One region of the Mesobacillus sp. AQ2 genome, then DNA from elsewhere that is predicted to be linked to it. Evidence: riboswitches for the same ligand, from Rfam matches in the RefSeq annotation. Region 1 holds a riboswitch; the other holds the start of a gene.
The links. Region 1 has a riboswitch for FMN ahead of ribD (bifunctional diaminohydroxyphosphoribosylaminopyrimidine deaminase/5-amino-6-(5-phosphoribosylamino)uracil reductase RibD). Riboswitches for the same ligand answer to the same signal wherever they lie in the genome.
Positions count from the first base shown of each region.

Region 2: it holds a riboswitch for FMN, as region 1 does, so the genes downstream of both, QNH36_RS15875 (ECF transporter S component) here and ribD (bifunctional diaminohydroxyphosphoribosylaminopyrimidine deaminase/5-amino-6-(5-phosphoribosylamino)uracil reductase RibD) in region 1, are expected to answer to the same signal.

Region 1 covers NZ_CP126080.1:3,968,544-3,978,193, forward strand. The annotation lists gene QNH36_RS19965 (bifunctional 3,4-dihydroxy-2-butanone-4-phosphate synthase/GTP cyclohydrolase II) at 1-574, opposite strand, end outside; gene ribE (riboflavin synthase) at 586-1,242, opposite strand; gene ribD (bifunctional diaminohydroxyphosphoribosylaminopyrimidine deaminase/5-amino-6-(5-phosphoribosylamino)uracil reductase RibD) at 1,255-2,337, opposite strand; FMN riboswitch at 2,467-2,612, opposite strand; gene QNH36_RS19980 (metal-sensitive transcriptional regulator) at 2,669-3,010, opposite strand; gene QNH36_RS19985 (spore germination protein) at 3,173-4,663, shown strand; gene QNH36_RS19990 (GerAB/ArcD/ProY family transporter) at 4,650-5,762, shown strand; gene QNH36_RS19995 (Ger(x)C family spore germination protein) at 5,746-6,870, shown strand; gene QNH36_RS20000 (hypothetical protein) at 6,947-7,147, opposite strand; gene dacB (D-alanyl-D-alanine carboxypeptidase/D-alanyl-D-alanine endopeptidase) at 7,261-8,742, shown strand.
Region 2 covers NZ_CP126080.1:3,142,691-3,152,340, reverse strand. The annotation lists gene sigX (RNA polymerase sigma factor SigX) at 1-411, shown strand, start outside; gene QNH36_RS15895 (GerMN domain-containing protein) at 386-1,627, shown strand; gene QNH36_RS15890 (peptidoglycan DD-metalloendopeptidase family protein) at 1,867-2,829, shown strand; gene QNH36_RS15885 (histidinol-phosphatase) at 2,898-3,710, shown strand; gene serA (phosphoglycerate dehydrogenase) at 3,774-5,348, opposite strand; FMN riboswitch at 5,637-5,768, shown strand; gene QNH36_RS15875 (ECF transporter S component) at 5,932-6,513, shown strand; gene QNH36_RS15870 (ferredoxin) at 6,624-6,872, opposite strand; gene QNH36_RS15865 (YpbB family protein) at 7,240-8,271, shown strand; gene QNH36_RS15860 (RecQ family ATP-dependent DNA helicase) at 8,262-9,650, shown strand, end outside.

The DNA.
Region 1 (9,650 bases):
CCTTGATGGTGATCATTTTTAAATCGAACTGGTCAGCAATCTTGCGAAGCTGCGGCACTCGTGCCATGGTGCCGTCTTCATTCATGATTTCACAAATAACGCCAGCCGGCTTGGCGCCGCACATTTTTGCCAGATCAACCGCTGCCTCCGTATGGCCAGCCCGTCTTAACACGCCGCCTTTTTTGGCGACAAGCGGAAAGACGTGGCCCGGACGTTTAAAATCGGCAGCCTTAGACTCTGGATCAAGCATGCTGAGTACTGTTGCCGAGCGCTCAAACGCAGAAATCCCTGTTGTAGAGAACTTATGGTCGATACTAACGGTAAAGGCAGTACCATGCGGATCAGTGTTGCGAGAAACCATCGGTATCAGGTCAAGGCTTTGTGCCAGTTCTGTTTCAATTGGAACACAGATCAAACCCCGGCCATGCGTCGCCATGAAGTTGATGACATCCGGCGTTGCCTTCTCAGCCAGCGCGATAAAATCCCCTTCATTCTCCCTGTCCTCATCATCACAAACGATGACTACTTTGCCTTGCATGAGTTCATATATAGCCTCTTCAATCGGATCAAACATTTTCATCACCCTCACATAAACCCGTTATCCTCTAAGAATTGGGCTGTAATATTACTTCCTCTTTTTGAAGCTGCTGGAACCTGGTTACTCAAGAAGTGACCTACATATTTGCCGATCATGTCACATTCTATATTGACGATATCGCCTTTATCCTTGAAGCCAAGCACTGTGTCAGAAAGTGTCAGCGGTATCAGCGACAATGTCAGGCTGTCTTCCGATATCCCGAAAACAGTCAGGCTTGTACCATCAACTGCGACGGAGCCTTTCATGATTACGTATTTCAGCAATTCGGGATCAAGCTGGATTTCATAATACACTGCGTTTTCAACTTGGGTTTTCCCTTTGATGACCCCGACTCCATCCACATGGCCGGCAACAAAATGCCCGCCGAACCGGCCTCCGGCTGCCATCGCTCTTTCCAGGTTCACCTTTGAGCCTCTCCTGACGGTTTTAAGGCTCGAGGCTTTTACCGTCTCCGGCATCACATCTACCGAAAATCTGTTTTCTGTAAAAGACGTGACAGTGAGGCATACTCCGTTGACAGCAATACTGTCACCAAGATGGACATCTGTCAGGACTTTTTTCGCGTCAATTGTCAGCACAAAAGATTCCCCGCTGTGCTGGATATTTGCAACGGTCCCGATTTCCTCAATAATCCCTGTAAACATATTAACCTCCCTCTAGACCGGCTCAGCAATGATCCGGATATCCTGGCCGATTTGCTTTACATCAATGACCTTCAAGGGAACTGTTTCCTCCAGACGGGCAATGCCTTCGCCTCCGTATGCTGACGGGGCATTTCTGCCGCCGATCAGCTTTGGTGCAATATAGGTAATCACCCGCTGAAAAGCCTTCTCCCTTAAAAAACTGCCGTGGACTTCGGCACCGCCTTCAACATACAGTGAAGTAATGCCGCGCTCCCCCAGTTTTTCCAGCATTTCTTTAATTCCGACTTTCTCAGTCTCAAGCTTGATGATTTCGATGCCTTGTTCTTCAAATTGTTTTGCCCTTTCAGGCTCAGCACCCGCTCCTGTCACGATGATTGTCTTAGCTGCTTGATCATGGATCACCCCTGAATCGAAAGGGGTCCTGAGGGTGGAATCCAGAATCACCCGGATGGGATTTTTCCCGCCAGATTCAAGTCTGGTCGTAAGGCTTGGGTTATCTGTTATGACGGTGTTGACACCAACCAGAATGGCATCCTGTGTATGGCGGAAGTGATGGACATCCTTACGCGCTTCCTCCCCGGTGATCCATTTACTCTCCCCGGTCACTGTTGCGACTTTGCCATCAAGGCTTGTGGCTGACTTCAAGGTTACATATGGAAGCCCTGTGCTTATGTAATGAAAAAACACCTTATTAAGAGCAATAGCTTCTTCCTCCAATAATCCAACCTCTACCTCAATTCCCGACTCACGCATCTTTTTGATTCCTGCTCCGCCAACGAGCGGGTTAGGGTCAACCGAAGCCACAAACACCTTTTTGATGCCCGACTCTATGACAAGATTCGAACATGGCGGAGTCTTCCCGAAATGGCTGCACGGCTCAAGTGTCACGTAAAGACTCGCCCCATCCGCTTTCTCTCCTGCCATCCGGATGGCATGGACCTCGGCATGCGGCTCACCTGCCTTCAAATGCGCGCCCATGCCAACAACCTGCCCTTCTTTTACAACCACAGCGCCAACCTGAGGGTTCGGGGAGGTCTGACCTTCCGCTGCTTTTGCAAGATTGATGGCAAGGGCCATATAGTCCTGATTCTTCACTTTCATCCCTCCCTCTTTTAAAAAATATAAAAAGACCCCGAAACATAAGCGCTTCGGGGTCCTAAAAAAGACAATGTCAAACTAGAGGGTAAAAAAAGGGTATACTGCTCCCTTGTTTCTAATCCTCGTTTTTTCCTTCTCCCATCCAGACTTTAACTGTCGGCCCTGGAGTTTCACCAGATCCACCGCTTAACAAATGTTAACCGGGTCACGGACTAAGAAGCACATGCTTCATCACCGCCGGTTGGGAATTTCACCCGACCCCGAAGGAATATATTAAGTTAGTGACATTATACAGAACATGTTCATAAATAGAAAACAAAATGACCTTTTATTTTTTCATCAGTTTCTCAATCGTCGTCAACAGTTCATCGATCACTTCGTTATCACCTTCCTGAATCCGTTCAACGATACATGATTTCATATGGCCTTCAAGCAGCAGCTTAGCCACGCTGTTCAATGCCGCCTGAGTCGCAGAAATTTGTGTGATCACGTCATCACAATACGTATCTCTTTCAATAAGTCCTTTTATGCCGCGTATTTGTCCTTCTATCCGATTCAATCTCGTGACGAGATTCTTTTTCGTTTTTTCAGAATGGTGGCTTTTGCGCTCTGAAGAGCAGCAGCTGTCACCACATTCAGCCGGGTGTACTTCGGGCTCTAAAATGTCCATCTAAAAACCCCCTTTTACATCTTTAATTATATTTTATCATACCCCTACACAGTAAATAATCGCAAATTCACAATCAACTTTTACATATAAAACGTTTTAAAAGGGATAACTATTTTTAACGAATATATTAATAAAGTTTCTATTAAGCAAAAAAGTGGTGTGATGATGAAAAAGTTCCGGCTTCCTGCATCCATTAGCGAGAAAAAAGAAGTTCATTGCAGTGGATATGAAAAACTTAAAGCAATCTTTCAGCAGACTGCAGACTTTAAAGAGTCTGAATTTAAAAGAGGAAATTGCACATTGCGTTTTTGTTTCCTTGAAACCATGGTGTCGCCCGACAAATTCAAGGAACTATTATTGATTCCTTTATTGATGGAAGATTCGAAGATTACACCCGCTGAGCTTAAGTCGTTAAATGGTGCACCGGTGAATACACAAGAGGAAATGATCAGCGGCATCCTCAGCGGTGGATATGTTTTGTTCATATGCGAACGGGACGAAGCCTGGTTATTCACATTCCCTAAGGATATCCAACGTGCCATACAGGAACCGATAAATGAAGCAGTGGTTCGCGGCGCACATGATGGCTTCGTTGAAAAACTTGAAACAAATATCAGCCAGCTAAGGCTTAGAATTAAAAATCCAGAATTCACGGTTAACTACCATGAGTTAGGCGATAAGACAAAAACCAAAGTAGCTGTCATTTTTATGAAAGGGATTGCTGACCAGAAAATCGTTGATGAAGTTGAAAGAAGGCTTTCCTATATTTCGACTGACATGGTTTTAAGTCCAGGCTATATAGAGGAGTTCATTGAGGATGATCCATTCTCTTTGTTTCCACAGCTCATCAACACCGAGAGGCCGGACAGGGTGATCGCGAATCTGATGGAAGGCAGGATCACCATCATTGGTGATGGCAGTCCGACAGCCTTGATATTGCCAATTACTTTTTTTGCATTCTATCAGTCTTCGGATGATTATAACAGCCGGTGGATTCCTTCGTCATTCATCCGATTGCTCAGGTATGTCAGCTTTCTTATCGCCATCACATTGCCGGCCTTTTACATTGCGATTATTGCTTTTCACCTTGAAGTCATCCCTCATGAGTTAATTCTCCCATTAAAGGGATCTGTAGAAGGAATCCCATATCCTCCGCTTTTGGAGGCTTTCTTCATGGAGATAACGATTGAATTGATCAGGGAAGCTGGGATCAGGCTTCCGAGACCGATTGGACAAACCATCGGAATTGTTGGAGGTCTTGTCATTGGTGATGCCGTTGTAAGCGCAGGATTGATTTCTAATATCATGATTGTCATCGTCGCTGTCACTGCGATATCTGCGTTTGTCGTCCCTTCCAATGAAATGAGTACGACCGTCCGGCTGATCAGGTTTCCCCTAATGGTTGCGGCTTCAATATTAGGTTTCGTGGGACTGACTTTTGGCCTGATATTCGTCTTCATTAAACTGTGCAAGCTCGAATCTTTCGGAGTGCCATATTTTTCGCCATTGGCTCCATTGCAGGTCAAGGATCTTAAGGACACATTTTTGAGAATGCCTCTTTGGAAAATGGATGAGCGTCCGCGCAATTCACATGCGGTAAACACCAAGAGACAGCGGGACTCTAGAGGATGGAAAACAAATGAACCGAGATAAAGATACGATTACCCATCAGCAATTTTTCTTTTTGATCATCCAGACACAGTTGGGTGTAGGTGCCCTGTCTCTCCCATATGAAATGCATAAATCTGCGCAGTCAGATGGATGGATTTCGATACTTCTGGCCGGCCTTTTGCTTCAAGGGGTCTTATTAATGTATTTCATGCTTTTTAAAAAATTCAAGTCTAAAAACATCCTTGATATTTCAGCGTTTGTGTTAGGCAGGAAGATTGGTAAACTAATTTCTCTTTTCTATATGCTATATTTCATCAGTGTCGGGAGTCTGATTCTTGTGCTCTATGTCAGAATTATCGATCGCTGGATCCTTCCCTATACTCCAAATTGGGTAATCGGCGGTTTGCTTTTGCTGTCCGGAATCTATTTAAGTGTTGGCGGATTGAAAGTCCTGGCCCGTTTTTACACATTGGTCACACCGCTTATCCTTTTGCTCTTGCTGCTTGTTTCCTACACGTTGAAGGATGCGAACATTTATTATATGTTACCGATAGGACAGGCTGGCATCAAAGATATTGTCATTGGCAGTAAAGACGCGATCCTTTCCATGCTGGGGTTTGAAATCATCCTTCTCACTTTTCCAATGGTATCAGGAACGACACTTCAAAAATTCAAGGCAGTATCTTTTGCTAACCTGTTCAGTACCATACTTTATGCCTATGTGGTTATCATCAGTTTCATTTACTTCAGCCCGGCTGAAATAAAAATATTGCCAGAACCGCTTTTGTATATCTTAAAATCTTATACGTTCAAACTCATTGAACGAACGGATTTACTATTTCTGTCAATCTGGATATTCCTTGTATTCACTTCTTTCTGCAGTTACCTGTTTCTGGCCGCTGACTCAGCCGCTAAAATTTTTTATAAAAGGGATCGACGGAAACTTGTGTATTGTATGGCGCTTATCATTTATGGCTTTTCTTTTTTACCTGAAATTGACATCAAATATTTAGATATCATGAGTAGCAATATCCCGAAGGCCGGTTTTATTTTCATCCTTTTCCCTGCCTTTTTACTCACCGTTTCATTCCTGTTCAAAAAATCCGAGCATGGAGGTAAGGCCAATGACCCGAATTCTTAAAACAGGCATTCTTGCTATTGTCACCCTTCTGTTGCTTAGTGCCTGCTGGGATCAGCATTTATTGAAGGATGTAAAATTATTCATGGCGGCCAGCTTCGATTTGACTCCTGACGGAAAAATACTCGATGAGCTTACTTCCCCAATCATAAAAAAGAATCAAGAGGGAGGAGGGGTCAGCGGATATACCATCAGTTCTGGCCTCGGAAATACACCAAGAGAGGCACGGGCGGACATAGACAGAAAATCGGAAAAGGTCTTTGATGCATCCAAACTAAGGGTGTTAATCATAGGGAATGAGCTCGCAAAAAAGGATATCTATTCTGTACTTGATTTATTCTATCGGGATCCCAAGAGTGCTCTAAGCGCCAAAGTAGTCGTAGCCGAGGGGATGGGTAAGGATTTGCTGCGAATAAATATTGAAGAGGAGAAGGCCAGTTCATATTTCTATGATTTATTAGAGAGCCAGGAAATCGCTTCCCTCATTCCAGCCGAAAACATTCAATCGATCTGCGCGGAGATGTTTGATCCAGGAGAAGATTTCGTTTTGCCTTTCCTTCGTCCATCAGAAGACAGGAAAGCCGCCAGTGTTGAGGGTATCGCCTTATTTAACGATAGGAAATTCACTGGTCGGGTACTTACCGGGGACGAGGCGGTTATTTTCCTATTGCTTGACGGCAATTCAGGAAAGTCACCAAAATTCACAAAAAGAATATCTGAAGGTGAAAGTTTCAAGCCGCCACATTTTGTTTCTTTTACCGTAAAAAAAGCAAAGGAAACATTAGAGGTAAAAGTGAAGAACAATCGGGCTATTGCGAATATACATTTAAAGTTAAAAATTGATATCACCGACTACGTTAAGAACCATTTATACAATAAGCAGGAAATTACAAAATTGAACAATAAACTATCTGAGATGCTGACCAATGATGCAGCAGCCACTATTAAAACTCTTCAGGAAGCAAATAGTGATAGTTTAGGGATTGGCAGAAGACTGATTGCGCAATACCCCGACTATTGGAAGCATGTGGATTGGATAAAGGAATATCCAAACGTGGTCATAACTCCAAAAGTCGTTGTAGAAATTGTCGGACATGGAATCATAGAATAAACTTGATTTCAACCAAACAAAATACTCCTATTGAGCTTCCAAATCTAAAGAAGATCAATAAGGAGTATTTTTTAAGTTAAACCTGGCTATTTTCATTTCTATTTTGCAAAAGCAACAGCATCTCCCTTGAAATCCCGGCTGCGAACAGGCAGCCTACGAGAAGTGCCAATGTCCCGTACAACGGATCTGTCACCTTGGAAAAAATCAGTTGGACATAGAAGTAAAATCCTGCTCCGATGGCTACAATGAATAAAGTATTCCAAACGTATCGGTACATATTTTTCCTCCTCAACCTTCTATTAATTTAAACATTATCATAGACTCTACTAGTTGTTTATTGGGAAAATTCCTGTCGAAAACAGAAGAGTTATGAAGGGAATGAACGAAAAATTGAAACAAAAAACTACATTCATCGTCCTGTTCATGTTTATTAGCATTTTAGCCATCATTCCGCTTTTCTATACGGATGAACCTCCTGCACAGGCTGTTTCAACCAGTGTTGATCTGTCAGAGGAAATCAATGAATTCATTGAAAACGAACCGATTCTTGATGGTGCGCTGGCGGGTATCAGCATCAGGTCAGCAGATCACGGAAAGCTGCTGTATGAGCATAACGGAGAGATTCGAATGCAGCCGGCTTCTATACTGAAGATGTTCACTGCCGCCGCATCACTGTCAGTTTTAGGGGAAGATTATCGTTTTACAACCGAAGTTTTGACGACTGGTAAAATAGCAGGCGGCACTCTATCAGGAGATCTTTATTTAAAAGGCAAAGGAGATCCAACACTCCTTCCAGCTGATTTTGCTGAAATAGCAAAAAAATTGAAGAATAAAGGAATCTCCAAGATTGATGGTGATATTATCACCGATGACAGCTGGTATGATGATGTCAGGTATTCAGAGGACCTATCCTGGAATGATGAGCATCAATATTATGGAGCGCAAATATCGGCACTGACAGCATCACCGAATCTGGACTATGATGCCGGAACAGTAATAGTCTCCATTTCCCCCGGCAAAAAAGGCAAAGCAGCCAAGATTTCGCTTGAGCCGGATACAGATTTCGTCACAGTCGTTAATGAAACTAAAACAATCGAACCTAAAGGAAAGCAAGATATCCAAATCAAACGGGAGCATGGCACAAATGCTATTGTCGTGAAAGGGTCGATTCCTGCGGATTCACAACTGGTAAGGGAATGGGTCGCCGTCTGGAATCCAGCGCAATATGCCGGAACCCTTTTTAAGAAAGCCCTGGAAGACCAGGGCATCGAGATTGTTGGGAAAATAAAAAATGGCAAGGCTGCAGATGCCATGCCGGTATTAATTTTTCATAAATCCATTCCCCTTGCTGACCTGATGATTCCATTCATGAAGCTCAGCAATAATGGCCATGCAGAAGTACTAGTGAAAGAAATAGGCAAAGCCGTCCACGGTGACGGCAGCTGGGACAAGGGTATTGAGGGAATGTTGGATGAGTTGGAGAGTATCGGTGTCGATACAAGTAAAATCATCCTCCGTGATGGCTCTGGTCTATCCCATGCGAACCTCGTTCCGGCAAATGAAATCACAAAAATTCTTTATGAAGTGCAAGGAGAGGAATGGTTTCCTGTTTTCAAGAATTCCCTTCCCGTGGCCGGAGCAAAGGATAGGATGGTTGGCGGGACGATGCGAAACAGACTGAAAGAAGAGGCGAAGTTCGTTACCGTTCAGGCCAAAACAGGCTCGCTGACTGGAGTAAGCACCCTCGCAGGATATGTGGAAAAGCCCGGCGGCGAGACACTAATTTTTACGATAATGCTGAATAACCTGCTGGATGACAGGGATGGCAGGAATGTTGAGGATCAAATCGTTAGAATACTTTCAAGACAATGACTGAAGCTTGAATGATACCCTTATGTGGATAGTTTGGTCTTCATAAGGGTGTTTCGGCTAGAATGGTACCCTTATGTGGATGGTTTTGCTTGTATAAGGATGTCTTTCCGCTTGAATGGTGCCCTTATGTGGACAGTTTCGCCTGTATAAGGGTGTCTTTTGGCTTGAATGGTGTCCTTATGTGGACAGTTTCGCCTGTATAAGGGTGTCTTTCCGCTTGAGTGGTACCCTTATGTGGATAGTTTTGCCTGCATAAGGGTGTCTTTTGGCTTGAATGGTGCCCTTATGTGGACAGTTTCGCCTGCATAAGGGTGTCTCTCGATCGGAATGGTGCCCTTATGTGGACAGTTTCGCCTGCATAAGGGTGCCTTTCCGCTTGAATGGTACCCTTATGTGAACAGTTTTGCCTGCATAAGGGTGTCTCTCGATCGGAATGGTGCCCTTATGTGGACAGTTTCACCTGCATAAGGGTGTCTTTCCGCTTGAATGGTGCCCTTATGTGGACAGTTTCGACTGCATAAGGGTGTTTTTCCGCTTGAGTGGTACCCTAATGTGGACAGTTTTGCCTACATAAGGGTATCTTTCGACTTGAATGGTACCCTTATGTGGATAGTTTCGCCTGTATAAGGGTGTCTTTCCGCTTGAATGGTACCCTTATGTGGATGGTTTGGTCTTCATAAGGGTGTTTTTCCGCTTGAGTGGTACCCTAATGTGGACAGTTTTGCCTGCATAAGGGTATCTTTCGACTTGAATGGTACCCTTATGTGGATAGTTTCGCCTGTATAAGGGTGTCTTTCCGCTTGAGTGGTACCCTTATGTGGATAGTTTTGCCTGCATAAGGGTGTCTTTTGGCTTGAATGGTGCCCTTATGTGGACAGTTTCACTTGCATAAGGGTGTCTTTCCGCTT
Region 2 (9,650 bases), 830 kb from region 1:
TTCGAAGGGAAAAGCAGTGAAAAAACCTGGCTGTTTTCTATCGCGAAGAATGTCGCGATCGATCATTTCCGAAAACAGAAGGGCTGGAAGCAGCGATTGCTTGAAACCTTCGATATGTCTGCACGGCAGGTAAGGGATGAGCAGCCGCTGCCGGAGGAAATGGCGCTTCAAAGTGAAGAAATCCAAATGATGTACAAGTGCCTCGATCAATGCACAGTCGACCAGCGTATGGTCATCATCATGCGCTATATACATGAACTGACGATTTCCGAGACGGCCGAAGCTTTATCGTGGACGGAAAGCAAGGTCAAGACTACACAGCACCGTGCTTTGAAGACACTGAAAAAGCTTATGGAAGAAATGATTGAAAAGGAAGGGATGACTAGTGAAAAAGTCACAGCTAAGCGATAAGCAGCTAGAAGATCTCCTCGGCCAGATGCCAAAGATAAAAGACCATCGCGACTCTCGTGACATTTATCAGAATATCGCCCATCGAGTGGAAAAAAGAAAGAAAATGCCCACATGGATCATTCCGGGTGCGGCTCTCGCTGCGGTACTCTTCCTCGCCTTTATTCTTTCCCCAGGATTGTTGGGAAACAATACTTCTGAACAAATGAGCATGGACAGCAGTTCTGCTAAGGGAGAAAAATCATCCATAGAAATGGATACTGCAATCAGCGATGATTCAGCAAAGAAAAGTGCTCTTGAGAAGGAAAACACACTCTTGAGGGATTCAGCAGATAAGAAAGAAGAGGCTGAGGAATTCATCAAAATGGATAAAACCAATCCATATGACGGGCTGATTTCTGTATATCCAGATGAGTTCGATACAGAGGCTTCAGAAATCTTCACCTATGCAATTCCCGACCAGCAGGCGCAGGCTGTTGTGCCAGTTACGGTAACAAGGCCGAAGGAAACGGGGAAAACCTGGATCGAGAGCTATACGGAAACAATGCAAATGCTTAAGGAAGTGGAATGGGGGCTTACTGATTATTACCCAATGGATGCTTCCTGGAGCTATGAGGAAGCGACAAAAACATTGAGCATAGATGTTAAAGAAGATCACCCTTTTAGAAATGGAAGTACACCAAACGTAATTTTCGTTGAAGCAATGACACAAAATTTTTCTCGAGAAGGCATCGAGAGAATGATGTTAACAACAGAGGGTAACCCGGGGATTGACTTAGGGAACTATGGTCAAATGGAAGAACTTCCACTTAATGCAGAAACAACAAAAAGAAGAGCATACTTGTTCTTGTCGGTGGAAGGGATGCCAAATCCATACCTTGTACCGACAAAAGAACAGCATAAGACAATTACAGAAGCATTTGCGCAGATGTGGAAGGGAGATGAAATCGGGCATCTTGCACCTTCACTTCCGGAAAATTTCAAGCTTGCAAAAACTGAATCTAATGATAAAGTGCTCGAGATTACCTTGACGGATGAAACGAAGCTGCAGGAAGATTTCATGCCGAATCTCGAGGCAATCCTGATGACAGCGAGCGAGTTTGATTATAAAGGTGTAAGGTTTACTAATGCAAACATTGACCAGCTGGGGCCTTTCAATTTGAAAGAAGTATTACCGCTGCCACTTGCTCCAAACAAAAAGAATATCGAAAGTGAATAAATGAGCTGCTGTCTTTGAAAAAGCAGCTGAATATTTTTTTGAAAAAGGAAGGCCGTTCAGGTCTTCCTTTTTTGCGTTGTAGTGAATGCAACTAATTTTCCTTCTTTTGCATAAAAAAGCAGCTAACCACCAATTATAACGAATGTGCTTTTTAGCTGCTGCTTTTCCATACCGCAGTTCTATTTTCGTACAGGCTGTCATAGGGATGGAAAGGGAGTAAAAAGTTAAGGAGGAAGAAAATGCAGGATTATATAAAGCGATTGCTCATTGCCGGGTTAATGGCACTCTGTATCAGCTTGCTGTTTCTTGGCGGAAAGCACTCTCAGGCAGAAATGCTCGATATACCGGAACTGACTTCAGACTGGGTATGGCCGGCAGAAGGGGTCATTACAGACCTTTACGGAACACGCCATGGCCATCATAAAGGAATAGATATCGCAGGTGAGCTCAAAACACCTATACATAGTGTTGATCAAGGGATCGTTACAAAATCATATTATTCAGGTTCATACGGTCATGTTGTATTCATTAAGCACGATAACAACCTGGAAACTGTTTATGCGCATCTGAATAAAAGGAATGTTGAGGAAGGACAGGCTGTCAAGCAGGGAGATATCATCGGCCTTATGGGCAATACGGGAGATTCCTCAGGTGTCCATCTTCACTTTGAAATCCATAAGGAAAAATGGACATATGAAAAAGAAAATGCTGTGGACCCCGTTTTGGCGCTGGGAGACACTGCTGTAGGAGAGCCAGTTGACGCATTGGCAAAGGTGGAAGAAGTGACAATGGAAACAGTCGCCAGACTGCGGTTAGCTGATGATATTGCGATTAATGATCAGCATGGCAGTCTGAAAGCTGAATCTAAGGAAAAGGATCAACAGAAGTCGGGGGAAGCCATTCCGCAGCAACCTGACATAAAGCATACAGTCAAAGCTGGAGAGACTCTTTGGTCGATCGCAAAAATGTATCATACATCTGTAGAGTCAATCAAGCATAGTAATCAGCTTGATGGAGATCAGATATCCCGTGGTACAGTTTTGGTCATCGGGCAACCTGCTGACAATAAGTACGTCGTAGTTTCCGGGGACACTTTGATTTCGATTGCCAGGAAGACAAATACAACTGTCAGCCAGTTGAAAGCATTGAACAACTTGACTACGGACACAATCAAGCCGCAGCAAATATTGGATACCCGATAAGCAATTTCTTGTTCCTATCATCACTTGAAAGTATAATGGGGAAAAGAGTCGCAAAGGGGATGGGGACGATGCTGACGGATTATCATAATCATCTGGAAAGAGGCACATTGACACTCGATTATTTGAAGCAGTTTACGGATACAGCGAGCTCGAAAGGAATTCAGCATTTCGGGATTTCAGAACATGCATATCACTTTTATCAAACAGCGGACATTTTGCGAAATAGCTGGGTGGATGAACGAAGATTTTATGATATGGCTGATTATGTCGATCTATTTGAAGAAGCCTGGAGAAATGAAATTGACGTGAAGATGTCCATTGAGATGGATTACACCCCAGGCAAACATGAAGAAATGGAACGATTCATCAAAAGCTACGATTTTGATTATGTAATCGGATCGATTCATTGGATCGGCGATTTTGGGATTGACCTGGCTGAATATCGAAAAGAATGGGATAAAAGGGACGTAAAGGAAGTATACCGAAACTACTTCGACCAGGTCGTGACCCTTGCGCAGTCTGACTTGTTTGATATTATTGGACATATTGATCTTGTGAAAATCTTTAACTATGTCCCCGAAGATGAAAGTTTTCTATTGGAACAGTATGACAGGGCGACAACAGCACTGGCGCAATCAAAGACTTGCGTCGAAATAAGTACTGCTGGATTACGGAAACCTACTCAAACATTGTATCCAGATAAAAGGCTATTGCAAATGTGCCTTGATAAAAAAATTCCGATCGTATTATCATCGGATGCCCATGTCCCTGAACATGTTGGCGCGGATTTTGATCAGGCTCTTGAGCTTGCGAAAGAGGCTGGCTACAAAGAGATCATGACTTTTTCAAAAGGAGAACGAAAAGCTTTTCCGCTGGGTTAAGCCTGATTGACAGACGAATAAAAAACAGGCCTCCAATTCAGATTCGAGGCCTGCTTCGTGTATTTAGAGAATGATGCTATTGATTGTTACGATATCTTGCAGTGACCCGAGCTTGGCGATCATATCATTCGAAAGCGGCTTGTCAAAGGATAGGACCATTATCGCTTCTCCGCCAGCTTCCTTTCTGCCAACCTGCATGGTTGCGATGTTCACATCATGGTCGCCAAGTATCCTTCCTACATGGCCGATTACACCAGGACGGTCCATATGCTGGATATATAGCAGGTTGCCTGATGGATGGAAATCAATGTTAAATCCATCGAGACTGACAATCCTTGGGCCGTAGTTTTCTATATAAGTTCCTCTCACTGTAAAATCATCTCCGTCTCCGCTTGCGGTGATGGTCACGGTGTTTGCATAGCCGAACGAGTTTCCGGTCACTTTTTCCCCGACCATGATTCCACGCTCTTTCGCGATATGAATCGCATTCACTTCATTCACATTCACATCAATTCGATTTTCGAAAAAACCTGAAAGTAGTGCTTTTGTCAAAAAGGAGGTTTCAAGTTCAGCAGCCGTCCCTGAATAGGTGGCTGTCAATTCATTTACGCCTTTGTTATGGCATTCAGATACGATTTTCCCCATTTCCTTTGCAAGCTGGTGGAAAGGCTGTATTTTTTCATAAATTTCTTTAGACATGGCCGGCAGATTAATTGAGTTGGCAACAGGATTATTTTCAAAAAAAGTCCTGATTTCCCTGGCAACCTGAGTAGCGACATTCAACTGTGCTTCTTTCGTTGAGGCGCCAAGGTGTGGGGTGACAATGACGGAATCAAATTTAAGTAAAGGGTGTTCCCCTGGGGGTTCGACTTCGAAAACATCGAGGGCAGCACCTGCTACGTGGCCTTTTTCGATAAAGTGGGCGAGGGCCATCTCATCGATGATTCCGCCTCTGGCGCAATTGAGGAGATAGACCCCTTTTTTCGTCTGGCTCAAAGTCCTTTCGTTAAGAAGCCCTTTTGTTTCTTTCGTCAAAGGAGTGTGGACGGAGATGATATCCGCTTCCTGAAGAACGTTGTCGAAAGTAGATAATTGTACTCCTAAGACATCTGCTCGTTCTTTCGTTAAAAATGGATCGTACACCTTAACGGACATGCCGAAAGCCCTTGCCCTTTTGGCAAGCTCGGATCCGATCCTTCCTAATCCGATGATTCCCAATGTTTTGCTGTGAAGTTCATTCCCGATAAACTGATTTCTTTTCCATTCCCCATTTTTTACGGTTGAGTGTGCCTGCGGGATATTCCTCATCAATGCAGACATCATCGCAAAAGTATGTTCAGCAGTGGAAATCGTATTGCCGTCTGGGGCGTTGACGACGACAATCCCTCTTTTCGTCGCTGCGGCAATATCAATATTATCAACACCGACACCTGCACGTCCGATGATTTTCAGTGAAGGCATGAAGTCGAGCAGCTCGGCCGTCACCTTTGTCGCACTTCTTACTAATAACGCGTCGACTTTTTCCAAACTGACAAGTCCGGAATCAATTCCCCCTGTGTACACTTCTGCCTGCTCCCACTCCAGCAATGGCTGCAAGCCTTGTTCTTTGATTGAATCAGCAGCTAACACTTGAAACATTTTTGCCCACTCCCTTATGTAAATAAAAATAATTTTCTGATTATTTTACAAGACGAATATTCTTTTGTCAAATCCTCTTAATGTTCTTGAATTCAATGTAAACGCTCCCATAAAAAGAAGTCACTATTGGGATTTAAGGTTGATTTTCCGAATTTTGCAGGCTTTTCCTAATCATATTCAGCCAGGAAGGAGTATAGGATTGATTTGGTGCGGACATAAAAACGTCACAAGCAAACATCTTCACAAAAATTCTTTTTTTCAGTATAATAAACATGTTAATTAAATATGGTCTATCTTCGGGGCAGGGTGAAATTCCCGATCGGCGGTAATGAGTATCTTCTCTAAGCCCGCGAGCCTTTTGAGGCAGGATTTGGTGCGATTCCAAAGCCGACAGTATAGTCTGGATGGGAGAAGATGGAGGTTCTGCAGACGTTCAAAAAATGCAGGTTTGAACGTTTATTAAGCATGCCTTAGTCAATTCTCCCTCAAGCATAAAACTTGGGGGATTTTATTTGTCTATGGGTATGTGAATGCTGAACCTTTCTTCTTTATGTGAGATGGATCTCTATAAGGAGAGAGGGAAATGAAAAAATTTAGTGTAAAAGCAATGGTTTCAATTGGAATGTTGAGCAGTATATCTTATGTTTTAATGCTGCTGAATTTTCCGCTGCCGCCGTTTCCAAAATTCTTGATGGTCGATTTCAGTGATATTCCTGCATTGATCGCTGCTTTGATCTTCGGTCCGGCAGCTGGTATTTTAGTAGAACTTATAAAGAATATCCTTGATTACTTCATGACAGGCAGTGAAACTGGAGTGCCAGTAGGCCATGCTGCCAACTTTGCTGCAGGAGTTTTATTCATTCTGCCAACTTACTATCTGTATCAGCGGGTAAAAACTAAAAAGGGAATGACATTTGCCTTAGTGGCAGGGACGATCAGCATGGCCATTCTGATGAGTGTCCTTAATTACTATGTATTCCTGCCTGCTTATACATTGTTCCTGAATATGCCGGCAATGTCTGGTCCAGAAACAAAACAGTTTATTGTGGCGGGTATCCTGCCTTTCAACTTTGTTAAAGGCCTGATGATGTCTATTGTGTTCATGCTAATGTTCACGAGAATGAAAACGTGGATCGAAAGACAGCAAAATTATAAGAGTGCCTAATTTTATAATTGACGATATAAAGCAACGGCCTGCACCGTTGCTTTTTTGGTGTTTTTTCCCAGACACAATAAAAAAATTCCCGCTTAGGAAGCGGGAATTTATGTATGGTCTTATTCGAACTTCGTTGCGTCTCCGTCGAATGGCTCGTCAGCAACCTTGATTGAGTCAGTCGGGCATCCTTCAAATGCATCCATCATGTCATCGATCAATACGTCTGGAATTTCAACGATACCTTCGTTGTCATCAAGTGTTACGAATGCGATGCCTTCATCGTCGTAATCATAGATATCTGGAGCAGCTGCACCGCAAGCTCCACATGCAATACAAGTTTCTTTGTCAACAATTGTGTACTTAGCCATGATATAATTCCTCCCAAGTGTTTAACAATAATATGCTGTTTTCACCAATATCAGTGAAAACGTATTCCTCATATCTATTGTAAAACTGTATCGCCAACATTTCAATAAAAAAAAGTATTGAGAATGCTTATCAGATAAGGCGTTGAATGGATTTTACGCTGAAAATAAAACATTCTGCTCGACATTTTCATGTTAAAATAATGGTATATTATTTTTCTGCTATAGCAGGACAGGAATTTTTTCCGTCAGCTTTGTTTATTATACCCAAAAAATGTGGCAGGCAAATGGATGGAAAAATGTTTTAAGCCATCAAAGCATTAATTTCAAGGGTGATAGTATGAGGATAACCTATTTGGAGTCTGTTATTTTGTCGATATTGAAAAGAATCAATGGTGAGAGGACGATTTATTCTGTGTTTCACCTTTTACAGGGCAAACGCTCATCACAGACTATCCAGGATGCTCATCTATATAAAATCACCCCGTATTTCTCTACATACTCTTCTGTTACCCGGGATGGACTGGAAAAAATGGTCGGAAGGCTGAAGCACAGCGGTTTGGTAGAGGAGATAGCAGAATCGAAAGTTAAATTAACGTCCGGAGGGGAAGAGGTACTTGAACAGCGTTTATCTCAATGTACTCTCCCGAAATTTTTAAATGGCTGGAAGTACCATCAGGTAACTGAGTCCTTCTGGGAAAGATTGACTCTGCTCATCCAGGTGAGTTCGAATCTGATCAATCAAGAACGATCCTATATCCCCATCAGGAATAAACCGGAAACACTTAGCTGGGTGAAGAGATATATCAGACAGCAAAATGAAGATCGCTATTTACTGGCTGAAAGGCTGTATGAAGAACTTATTTCAGCACTTGAGAATGAGGGGACCAGACCGGAATTGGTCGTGTTAAGGTTAACCGGTTTCAAGAAGATCGGCTTGACGATCATGCAGGCTTCTGAACGGACTGGCATAGAACCGGCTCATTATCATTATGAGTTTCTGAATTGTATGCATGCCATGTTCGACAAGATTACCGGTGACCCATACGTATATCCGCTTTTGAGTGGATTGTTGAATAAGGCAGAACGAGAGGTGCCATTGACGCTTTCAACCGACAAAACGTATAAATTTCTTAAAAGGGGCTACAGCCTTGATGAAATAGCCGCTGTCAGAAACCTTAAGCACAGCACGATCGAGGATCATATTGTAGAAATTGTGCTTACAATAAAGGAATTTGATATAGATCACTTTGTACCATCTGATAAAAAGGAAAGAATATTGATGGCTGCACAGCAAAATTCCGCAAAAAAACTGAAACAAATTAAAGAACGCGTGGCTGATGCCTCTTATTTTGAAATCAGGCTTGTTCTCGCTAAATATGGTGATGCCGAATGGAACTGAAACATTATCTGGCTAAATATTTTCATTTTACTGATTTCCGTCCGGGACAGCGTGAAACAATTGAAGCTGTCTTAGAGAAAAATCATACTATATCGATGCTGCCGACAGGTACAGGAAAGTCACTTTGCTATCAGTTACCAGGTTACCTGCTTGATGGTCCAGTTTTGGTTGTATCACCACTTCTGTCGCTGATGCAGGACCAGGTTGAGCAAATGATGGCCATGGGTGAAAAGAGAGTGATTGCCTTAAATTCCTTCTTATCTCCGCGGCAAAAGGCCCAGGGACTTGAGCAACTCGAAAAATTCAAATATATTTTCATATCTCCTGAAATGCTGGGGATTGATTCAATATTGGATCGGCTGATGAAGCTGTCTGTGTCCCTTTTTGTTGTGGATGAGGCCCACTGTATCTCACAGTGGGGTTATGATTTCAGGCCTGACTATCTTAAGCTTGGGGAATACCGCAAGAAGCTTGGACAACCGTTGACGCTTGCATTAACAGCCACTGCCACAAAGGAAGTTCGCAGAGATATTGCTGAAAAGCTTTGTCTTGAGGAATGGAATGAGATAGTCTATTCGGTGGACCGTCCATCTATTTCGCTCACTCTCGAACAAGCATCGTCATTCCAGGAAAAGCTGGAAAGGACAACCGAGCTGGTGAAATACCTAAAAGGGCCTGGGATCATCTACTTTTCAAGCAAGAAAGTGGCTGAACAAACAGCCGCACATTTGAGGGAGAAGGGCAGCAAGAATGTCATGGCTTATCACGGAGGACTTGATTCGGAAAGCCGGGTCCTGATCCAGCAGCAGTTCATCAATGGTCAGCTTGATGTGGTTTGTGCCACCAGCGCTTTTGGAATGGGCATCAATAAAGATAATGTACGGTATGTAATCCATTTTCACATGCCAATGCAAATCGAATCGTATCTTCAGGAAATCGGCAGAGCCGCAAGAGATGGTTTGGATTCCATCGCCGTTTTGCTGTATTCTCCAGGAGATGAACAGCTGGCGTACCAGCTCGCCGAAGCAGAACTTCCAGATCAGTACCAGGTGGAACGATTGTTCGGATTTTTAATTGAACATCAAATACCTTACCATGATTTGGACCATCGGGCCGAAGAGCTATCAATGATATGCGGATTCACGGAGATACAATGGAGGATTGTCGAAGAATACCTGTCCAGTCTTGGGAATGTAAATTATAAAGCCGATTCGGAAAATATGATTCAATTGATTGATAACCGTTTGTCTGTGAAAAAGCAGAAGATCCGGAGCATGCTTGAATGGATCCAGACAAAGGAATGCAAAAGAGCATTTATCCTGGAAACATTCAATGAACAACTGGCAGGAAAGCCTGAGAATTGCTGCAGCTGCTGTGGT